Regions from separate parts of the Listeria rocourtiae subsp. hofi genome, predicted to be linked through region 1. Evidence: predicted binding sites of a transcription regulator. Region 1 holds the regulator's gene; each other region holds the start of a gene.
What was found. The regulator Rex, encoded in region 1, represses fermentation and respiration genes when NADH is low (regulators of the CRP and FNR family bind a similar motif). The targets are predictions, from matches to a motif close to TTGTGAAATATTTCACAA.
Positions count from the first base shown of each region.

Region 1 (3,287 bases):
TCTTCTAATTTTGCGATTTTCTCCTGTTGTTTATCGAATTCCTTCCATTGCTGTTCTAATTTTGCTTGCTTTTGAACGAGGTAACGCGAATAATTGCCAACGTAGCGATCAATATGTGTCCGACTAATCTCGTACACTTGATTTACTACTTTATCCAAGAAATAGCGGTCATGCGAAACGATGAGCAGGGCACCTTTGTAATTTTGCAAGTAAGTCTCAAGCCAAGAAAGGGTCTCAATATCTAAATGGTTCGTAGGCTCATCAAGAATCAGAATATCGTGGCGCGCCAGAAGCAGTTTCGCTAAAGCAAGCCGCGTTTTTTGACCGCCGCTAAGCGATGCAATCAGTTTTTCATAATCCGCTTCGAAAAATCGCAAGCCATGTAAGACGGACCGAATATCAGCCTCATATTGGTACCCACCTTGTTCCTTAAATGCGTGCTGCAATGAATCATATTCCTTCATTGTCTGCTCATACTGCTCCTGGTTCTCATAAATAGCAGGTTCACCAAGACGTTCCTCAAGCGCGCGTAAATCTTGTTCCATTGCCTGTAATCCTGTAAAAACGTCTAGCATTTCATTCCAAATCGTTTTTGAAGACTCAAGCCCCGTGTTTTGCGCTAAATAACCTATTTGAACATGTTTTGGCTTTGAAATCGTGCCGCCATCATAACTCATCTGCCCAGCAATAATTTTTAAGAGTGTCGATTTACCCGCACCATTTCGACCAACAAGAGCAATCCGATCATTTGTTTGTACTTCTAATTTTATATTTTCTAATATCGTTTCAGCGCCAAAATTTTTGACAATCTGCTGTACTTGCAAAAGTATCATTTTTAACGTCCCCTTCACCTTCCAAAATCTCTATCCTCCTAGTTTATCGTAAAGCAAGGAGAGAAGCAATGGCTTGAGAAAGGAAACGCTTACGAAAATTAAATTCACAAACTTCCACTTGTGAAAAGACTAGCAATGTGGTATCTTTTACTGTATAATGGAATTCAACAAGCGTTGTAACAAAATAGTAACATATAATTTGAGCAAAAACATTGTGAAATCTATGTGAAATGTTTATAGTGAATAAGCAAGCATGTGAAATGAACAACGATAGAAATTGGCGCAATCGTTTTTGTTATATCTCCATGTTTCATAGCACAAGGATGGTGCGCAACAGCCACCGTCCATTTAAAATCAAAAGGAAGAAGGGAAACAAACATGATCGAGGAAACGGGCAAGATTCCACAAGCCACAGCAAAGCGTTTGCCGCTTTATCACCGTTATTTAAAGTATTTACATGAATCAGGGAAAGAACGCGTATCATCCGCGGAATTAAGCGAGGCTGTGAAAGTTGATTCAGCAACGATTCGTCGCGATTTCTCCTACTTTGGAGCACTTGGCAAGAAAGGTTATGGCTACAATGTGTCCTACATTTTGGACTTCTTTAGCAAGACGCTGAGCCAAGATAAGCAAACGAACGTAGCTATTATCGGTGTTGGTAATTTGGGGACCGCACTCTTACACTACAATTTCATGAAAAATAATAATATAAAAATTGTCGCGGCTTTTGACGTTGACACTAGTAAAGTTGGAACGGTACAACAAGACATTCCAATTTATCATTTAAACGATATGCAAGATTTGCTGAAAGAGAACAAAGTTGAAGTCGTAATTTTGACAGTGCCATCAGATGAAGCACAAACAACTGTTGATCGCTTGCTAGAAGCAGATGTGAAGGGGATTCTGAACTTTACACCGGCACGTATCAGCGTACCAAAACACGTTCGCGTGCATCACATCGATTTAACAACGGAGCTACAAACATTGATTTACTTCTTAGAAAATTATCCGAATAAATAACTATTAGAGCCAAACAATGTGTTTGGCTTTTTTATGAGGTGGGGAGCAATGTTAGAAGAAATTATAATGTGGGCCAAAAAGCAAGAACAAGTCCGCGCGCTCGTGCTAGAAGGATCGCTAGCAAAACAACAAGGCGTAGATGAACTATCAGATTTAGATATAAACGTCTGGTTCAGTGGAGAATTACTATTTGGAAGAAAAGTGGAATGGTTGAAGGAAATCGGTGACGTACTAATCGAGACTCCATTACATATGGATTCACCAGCCGGAGAAGTGGCAACACAACTCGTTATCTTCCAAAGTGGTATTAAGGTCGATTTTTCCTTCTGGCCAATTACATTTTTAGAAAACCCGTTCCCGTACTATGAAAAAATGGAAATATTAATAGATAAAGATGCGCATACTGAGCAAATAAAACGATGCGTCCACGAACAATCGAAGCTTCCGATGACAAAACTAACTTTTGATAAAATCGTAAACGAGTTCTGGTTTGAATTGCATTACGTTGCTAAGTTCCTAAAACGGGAGGAAATCTGGTTTGTACAGAGTATCCAAGCGGGAATCCGCGAAAACTATCTCTTACCGCTACTAGAAGAACAAGCCCGAATTGCTGGACGAAATACCTCTTTTTCAGGACGAAACATCGAATTATGGCTGAATTCGGTACATTTAGAGCGCTTACCATCGATTTTTGCAGATTACTCGCTGGAGACTAATTGGCAAGCGATGTGGGAAGAAATAGCATTATTTGAAGATATCTCGCAATTTATCAGCACGTACTATCAATTTGAACTGCCAACCGCTATGATAGAAGGAATGAAAAACTTATTGCGAAAAATACAGGAGGGATGACTGTGTTCACAAAAGCAGAAATAACGCAGATTAGGCTTCATAAATTAGGCATGGTGGAGCCATTTACAGAACCTACCACATTCATAAGACAAGCAATCGCGCTTCAAACACAGAATCATCAGCCGGCACTCGTGAATTTTTTGCAACATGTAGATATGAGTTGGCTTGAAGCAGAACAGTTTTTTGCATCCAATCAAATTATTAAAATATGGGCTAACCGATTGACACTGCATACTTTTTTAGCGGAAGACTGGGAGATGGTATTTCGCGTTTTTGGTACACGAACGAATATTGTGCACCGACTTTGCCAAAAAGAAGGCACTGACTTAGCATCGTTGTTGGTGGAAATAGACGATTTGGGGCGAAAACGAGAGGTTTTTAGCCGTAAAGAATTAGAAGCAATCATTGGTGAGTATCCCTCACAGGTCACATCATCAATCATCGCACAAGCCGCGATAGCAGGGATTTTATATTTATTGCCATCAAGCGACGCGGTAAAAAACTATAGCCACCGTATCCGATTAGGAAATTATCAAGCATGGACGAGCGAGCCTAAAGCCAATTTAGAGGCGCTGATGATGC
Region 1 covers NZ_CAUYTL010000019.1:567-3,853, reverse strand. The annotation lists gene R8925_RS09270 (ABC-F family ATP-binding cassette domain-containing protein) at 1-833, opposite strand, end outside; gene R8925_RS09265 (redox-sensing transcriptional repressor Rex) at 1,212-1,853, shown strand; gene R8925_RS09260 (aminoglycoside 6-adenylyltransferase) at 1,902-2,705, shown strand; gene R8925_RS09255 (DNA glycosylase AlkZ-like family protein) at 2,708-3,287, shown strand, end outside.

Region 2 (3,287 bases), on a different contig from region 1:
ATCAGCGGGTCGCCGGTGATGATAAATTCATCTAAACTCATGTTGAAATACCCCCCTTTTTAGTGTCCCGATTTATCGTGGTCTGTTGCTTCATCGGTTTTAATTTCTTCGCCTAATTTCTTCATTCCTTCATCGTAATGCTTGTTTTCCTTATAGCCAGCACCATTCGGAATAATATTTGGCTCCATGTCCATTTGCTCAAAGCGTGGGTTTGTAATTGTAACCGGACGCGCTGGCAAAATTGGCTTTTTCGTTCTTGTGTCTTTTGCATGTGGATCATGTGGATTTGTTAGTTCAAAACCAAAACGTTTATACGCATAAAAAACGTATTCTGGATCAGCAGCTGGGTCAACAAAGGCCATGTGCGTACCTGCATAAGATTGTGGTTTCACGTTACCAGGAAGTAATAATTTATCATAGCGGTCTTGTGATAAAGTTGGCGAATCAGCTTTTGTTTTCAACGCCCACTTTTCAAAATCAGCTGGTTTCTGTGCGACAACATCAAATACTTGTCCAGCAAAACCTTCTCCATTAAAGTTCGAGTTACGACCTTTAAAAGTTCCTGTTTCGTCAGCTTGCAAATACAAATCCATCGTCATTCCGCTCATCGCGTACTTCTGTCCACCAAGTTGTGGCACCCAGAAACTCGTCATCGAATCTGCCGCAGTAAGCTTGAATAATACCGGTCGATCAGTTGGAATATGTACATAATTTACAGTTTCAATCGACTGATCTGGATAACTAAAGAACCATTTCCAGTTTGCGCTAGTCGCATAAATAACAATTGGATCCTTGTGTGAGGTAACCTCTGGCGCTTTTTCGTTCGCGTAAATTGTTTGCACTGTTGGAATAGCTAATGCAATAACAATCGCAACCGGAATCAACGTCCATAAAATTTCTAGTTTCGTACTGCCGTGCATGTTTGGTTCGTAGTTGGAATGATCTTTTCTCTCGCGGTATTTCGTGATCATGATAACGAATAACACGAATATCGTGAGTACAATGATAAGCATGAAAATAATCGAATAGATGATTAGATCGCTTTGACTTTGCGCTACCGGACCTTTTGGATCTAGTACCGTCAAATCACCACAGCCGCTAAGAAGTCCAACAAAGACCAGCGATACTGTAAGTAACAATGACTTGAGCATTTTTGACACCCGAATCCCCTTCTTTCCTTATTGATGTGTGTTGCTGTGTATTTTTGCGCAAAAATACAACTCTACTCCCTGATTCCCCAACCAGAGAGGCTCCCCTAATTGATAATATTATAAAATATAGCCAACTAGATTGTGTAGATTTATCACAATATCACAAACTTTTAATTCGTGAAATTATGAATTTGAAACTGCATGTGCATACTCGACTACTATTATAGCGTATTTGGATTGTATATTCAAAGTATCGAATCAAGTTATTTTTTTCACAAAATCAAGTGTTACTATATGAGCACATCTCTTTCTTAAAAATCATTCGTTAGTAGGAATATTTATTGTGTGGAAAGTGAGGATAGTGCTCGTTTAGCGATTTTTGGAATGTAACGATTAGAACCTAAATACCTAGTTAATTTATTTAAAAAAGCGCTTTCTTATCCGAGCGTCATATCTTTATATCTAGCTTCTTTGTTGTTCATTGGTCTAGTCCTTGTGTACTTTGCTTCATTTTCACAATGTCGGGATTCGTTTCGTAGCTAGCTGGGTAAACTAGATATCGAGCACGGAAGATGGCTCAAAACAAATAAGGGGTGTTAGTTTAATGAGAAAGTTGTTGGGTAAATCAATTTTATTTTTGGTCGCGTTTGCATTGTTATTCGTGACGTTTGCATCTGGAGCGTCAGCGCATGGTTATATCTCAAAACCAGAAAGTCGGGCGTATTTAGCGAAATTGGGGATTAATCAAAATGCAGGAGCAATTCAATGGGAGCCTCAAAGTATAGAAGCAACAGGGAACTTCCCGCTCGGTGGCCCCTCTGATGGAACTATCGCTGGTGGTGGCAAGTTTCCAGAAATGGATGTACAAACTCCGGATCGCTGGTATCACGTGGATCTTTTAGGCGGGCAGAATGATTTCACTTGGACGCTCACCGCTCTCCATAGAACGAAAGAGTATAAATATTATATTACGAAAAAAGGCTGGAATCCAAATAGTCCGCTAACTCGTGGTGATCTTGAGCTACTAACTACGATTGATGCACATAATGAGGTTCCAACTTCTACAACAATCAAGCATCAAGTACCACTTCCAACTGATCGCAATGGCTATTATGTCGTTCTCGGTGTTTGGGAAATCGGGGATACTGGAAATGCTTTCTATCAGGCCGTTGATGTTAATTTGATTAATAATGGTACAATGACATTGAAATAAGTGAATAGATAGAGCCTCAAACTTAGTACTAGTGGTGTTTAGTAGTTGATATCGCTACTCTCCTTGCTACGTTTGAGGCTTTTTAGAAGTGGAATGATGCTTGATTGATAAACTTCCTAACCGTGATTAACGTGTTAATTTCTCTTGCCACACCATTCGTTTGTAAGCGTTATATTTGCTTGTTTTTGTTTGTTTCGTTATAATTACACACATGAATCAACATAAAACAAGGAGTAAAACACATGAATCAACATAAAATGTATATTAATGGGAGTTTGTTTTATCTAGTAATGGGGAGTTTTTTGATGTTATCAATCCCTCCACAGAAAAAGTCATTTCACAAGTACCGAAAGCTACGAAAGCCGATGCAATAAGAGCAATAGATGCTGCAGATGCTGCACAAATCGCTTGGGAGGCTTTACCAGCTGTAGAACGTGGCGTTTATCTACATAAAATTGCTACGAAAATCCGCGAACAAGTACCTGAAATCGCTAAACTTATTTCAGAAGAGGTCGGGAAAACGTTGGCTTTATCAGAGGTTGAGGTAAATTTCACCGCTGATTATTTGGACTATATGGCAGAATGGGCGCGTAGATATGAAGGTGAAATTTTACAAAGCGATCGACCAAATGAGCATATTTTCGTATTCAAGAAAGCGATTGGTGTCACGACTGGTATTTTACCCTGGAATTTCCCGTTTTTTTAATTGCTCGGAAAATGGCTCCAGCGCTCATTACTGGAAATACGATTGTGGTAAAACCAAGTGCAGAATCGTCGAATAATGCGGTTGCTTTCACTAAAATCGTAGATCAAATCGGCTTACCAAAAGGTGTTTATAATATGATTACTGGGCGTGGCGGCGAAATTGGCGATGAACTTGCTGGAAATCCTAAAGTCGGCCTAGTTTCCTTGACCGGTAGCGA
Region 2 covers NZ_CAUYTL010000014.1:13,566-16,852, reverse strand. The annotation lists gene qoxB (cytochrome aa3 quinol oxidase subunit I) at 1-41, opposite strand, end outside; gene qoxA (cytochrome aa3 quinol oxidase subunit II) at 60-1,160, opposite strand; gene R8925_RS07855 (lytic polysaccharide monooxygenase) at 1,756-2,364, shown strand; partial or broken gene aldA (aldehyde dehydrogenase) at 2,675-3,287, shown strand, end outside.
Region 2: a site for Rex is predicted at 1,412-1,429, ahead of qoxA (cytochrome aa3 quinol oxidase subunit II). Genes of this name have one in related genera too.

Region 3 (3,287 bases), on a different contig from region 1:
CACTTGAACTGGCACTGTATTTTAAGCCTTCCTTAATAAGATAATAAACATCATCGTTCACTTTCACTGGATTTTTCCCAGCAGCCAAATTCACTTTGTCTACTTCTGATTTTTTAGCACTGTCGCTCGTTGTAATTTGCTTGTCAAGCTCTTTAATTCGGTCAAAGGCTTGTAGAAGAACATCCTCTTTTCCTTTATCATAAATTTTTACTACGTTAATTGTTCCCATAAGAAAATCTGTTTTTGTGTATGGTTGGGGAAGTATTTCTGGGCTCTTATCTTCGGATGCATCACTTTTCTTCGTATCATTACTACCACAAGCAGTCACAATAGCCGCTAAAAGTACGAGCGTTATTAACATATACAATTTCTTCATTATAGATGGCACCTTTCCGTTTTTGGAATGAATATAATCTGTTTTTATCGCTATTTTAGCGTATCGGTGATTGAGAGCATTGTCAAGAAAACCGTGTGCTATGCGGACAAAAAGGCTCCAGAGTTTTCGCCCTGAAGCCCTTCATTTTTATTGCTATCTTCTTATTCAGCTTCTACTTTATTGTACACTTTAATCATATCTGTATTACCAGATTGTGCTGCGTTGTAAAGTTGTGCTGCATAGATTCTGAATGTGTTTGATGATTCTGTCGCACCTGTTACTACTGCAACATCTGATGGAGTTTGTTTGTCAACAAGAGCTTTGTTTAGATCTGGAATGTATTCTTGCGGACCTACGCCAGTTTTAGCTTTCATGTTTTTCTCGTAGTCAGCATCGTCTGTTTTCTTCTTACCATCTTTATCTACATAGTTGAAGTCAGATGTCGTAATTTTTCCATCTTTCACTTCCATGTTGAACACTGCACGATAGTTATGTGCGTAATTTTGTTCTTCTAATGAGTATTTACCGTCTTGTAGTGCAGCACCATTGTTGATTTCAATTGTTGCTGTGTCTGCACGTTGCGCCGCTTGGATTAATTGGTTAGAGTAATTGATGAAAGAATCGGATGAATGAGTCGCGCCTGTTACTACTTCAACGTCTGCCGCTGATTGTTTAGCAACTAGAGAATCATTCAATGCTGGGATGTATTCTTGTGGACCTGTACCAACTTTAGCTTTCATATTTTTCTCGTAATCAGCATCATCTGTTTTTAGTTTGCCATCTTTATTTTCATAGTTATAATCAGATTTTGTGATTGCATTATCTTTGACGGTAATTGTCATAAATCCTTTCCAACCTTTATCATCAAAGTTCTTTTCTTGTAATTTATAAGTACCGTCTGTCATTGTACCGTCTGTTTTACCTGCTGTTTTTGTTGTATCTGATTTCTGTGTATCTGACTGTTTGCTGTCACTAGACTTACTGTCGTTGCTATTGTCATTACCACATGCTACCAATAACATACTTGAAGCCATTACTGCCGTCAGGGCCATTACCAACTTTTTCTTCTTCATAAATTTGCTCCCACCTTTTAAAATATTCCTTGTGATGACATGAACAATGAAAAGTGCACGAAAACACAAGCTCACCTTAATTCCACTTAAATATAACATTATTGTCTCAATTTGTCTACACACAGTATGCATGATTTAAAAACCAAGAATTTTCAGAAAGTCGGTCCTTTCTTCATTTACAATACTTCTTTAAAATTTTTACCACTCAAATGGTGTTTGTTGCCCTGTGAAGGTTTTCACCTATAATATCGCGTTTGTTTCCTAATTTTTGAGGGTAAAGACTCTAGACAGCATTTCTACTATCTGTTAAACTGGGTGATGTTATTACTAGTTAAGAGTTTTAGACGTAGGACTTATAATTTTTGTGAATATACTTACAAGGAGTTGAGAAAGCATATGCCTGAAAAAAATATTGTGTTAATAGGGGCGGGATATGCAGGTGTACATGCAGCTAAGAAATTAGCGAAAAAGTACAAAAGAGACGAATCAGTAACCATCACGTTAATTGATAGACATTCTTATCATACGATGATGACTGAATTACACGAAGTAGCTGGTGGTCGCGTTGAACCGACAGCGATACAGTATGATTTACGCCATTTGTTTAATCGTACGAAAGTGAAATTAGTGACAGATAACGTAACGCATGTGGATCACGAAACGAAAACAGTGACGACAGAACATGGTAGCTATCCGTTTGATTACCTTGTTCTTGGTATGGGTGGCGAGCCTAATGATTTCGGGACACCAGGCGTTAGCGAACACGGCTTCACACTTTGGTCGTGGGAAAACGCGGTTAAATTGCGTGAACATATTGAAACAGTCGTTCATGATGCTTCCGAGGAACAGGATGTAGCAAAACGCAAAGCCATGCTTACTTTTGCCATTTGTGGTTCAGGTTTTACTGGGATCGAGATGGTTGGGGAATTGCTTGACTGGAAAACACGTCTTGCTAAAGATAACAAGGTTGATGTTTCTGAAATTGAATTGATTGTTGTCGAAGCGGCACCAACGATTCTGAACATGTTAGACCGGAAAGATGCCCAAAAAGCGGAAGACTTCATGCTGAAAAAAGGCATCAAGATTATGAAAGATGCCGCAATCGTTGAAGTTAAAGCGGAAAGCATTGTATTGAAATCCGGCGATGAAATTCCAACACACACATTGATTTGGACTGCCGGCGTTCGTGCGAATTCTGATACGAAAGATTATGGTATGGAAACTGCGCGTGCTGGTCGTTTGAAAGTCAATGAATACATGGAAGCTGAGAAGTTCGAAAACACATACGTTATCGGCGACTTGGCTTATTATGAAGAGGAAGAAGGAAAACCGACACCTCAAATCGTAGAAGCTGCTGAGCAAACTGGTATGACCGCTGCAAAAAGCATTATTGCGGAAATCAGCGGAACAGAAAAAGAAGCTTATAAAGGAAAATATCACGGTGTCATGGTTTCGATTGGCTCCAAATATGGTGTTGCTAATCTAGGCGGATTACGCTTACATGGTTGGTTCGCGATTTTCATGAAGCACATGGTTAACCTTTATTACTTCTTCGGAATCCGTAGTGGTTATTATATGGCGCAATACGTTTCACATGAATTTTTCCATATTAGGGATAACCGGAATATTTTCCGAGGTTGGACTTCTCGCTATGGTAACGTGCTTTGGACATTGCCACTTCGTATTTATCTCGGCTGGTTCTGGGTTGATGAGGCTCTATCTAAGATTTACGGTGAAACGACGTGGGATAAAGTTAGCCTGACGAACTTGAAACCGTTATTCCAAGGACTTGGACCTGATTCATGGTTAACTGCTACAACTTCAAAAATGCCATTTGA
Region 3 covers NZ_CAUYTL010000025.1:45,094-48,380, reverse strand. The annotation lists gene R8925_RS11075 (FAD:protein FMN transferase) at 1-376, opposite strand, end outside; gene pplA (extracellular electron transfer flavoprotein PplA) at 538-1,449, opposite strand; gene R8925_RS11065 (FAD-dependent oxidoreductase) at 1,846-3,287, shown strand, end outside.
Region 3: a site for Rex is predicted at 1,674-1,691, ahead of pplA (extracellular electron transfer flavoprotein PplA). Genes of this name have one in related genera too.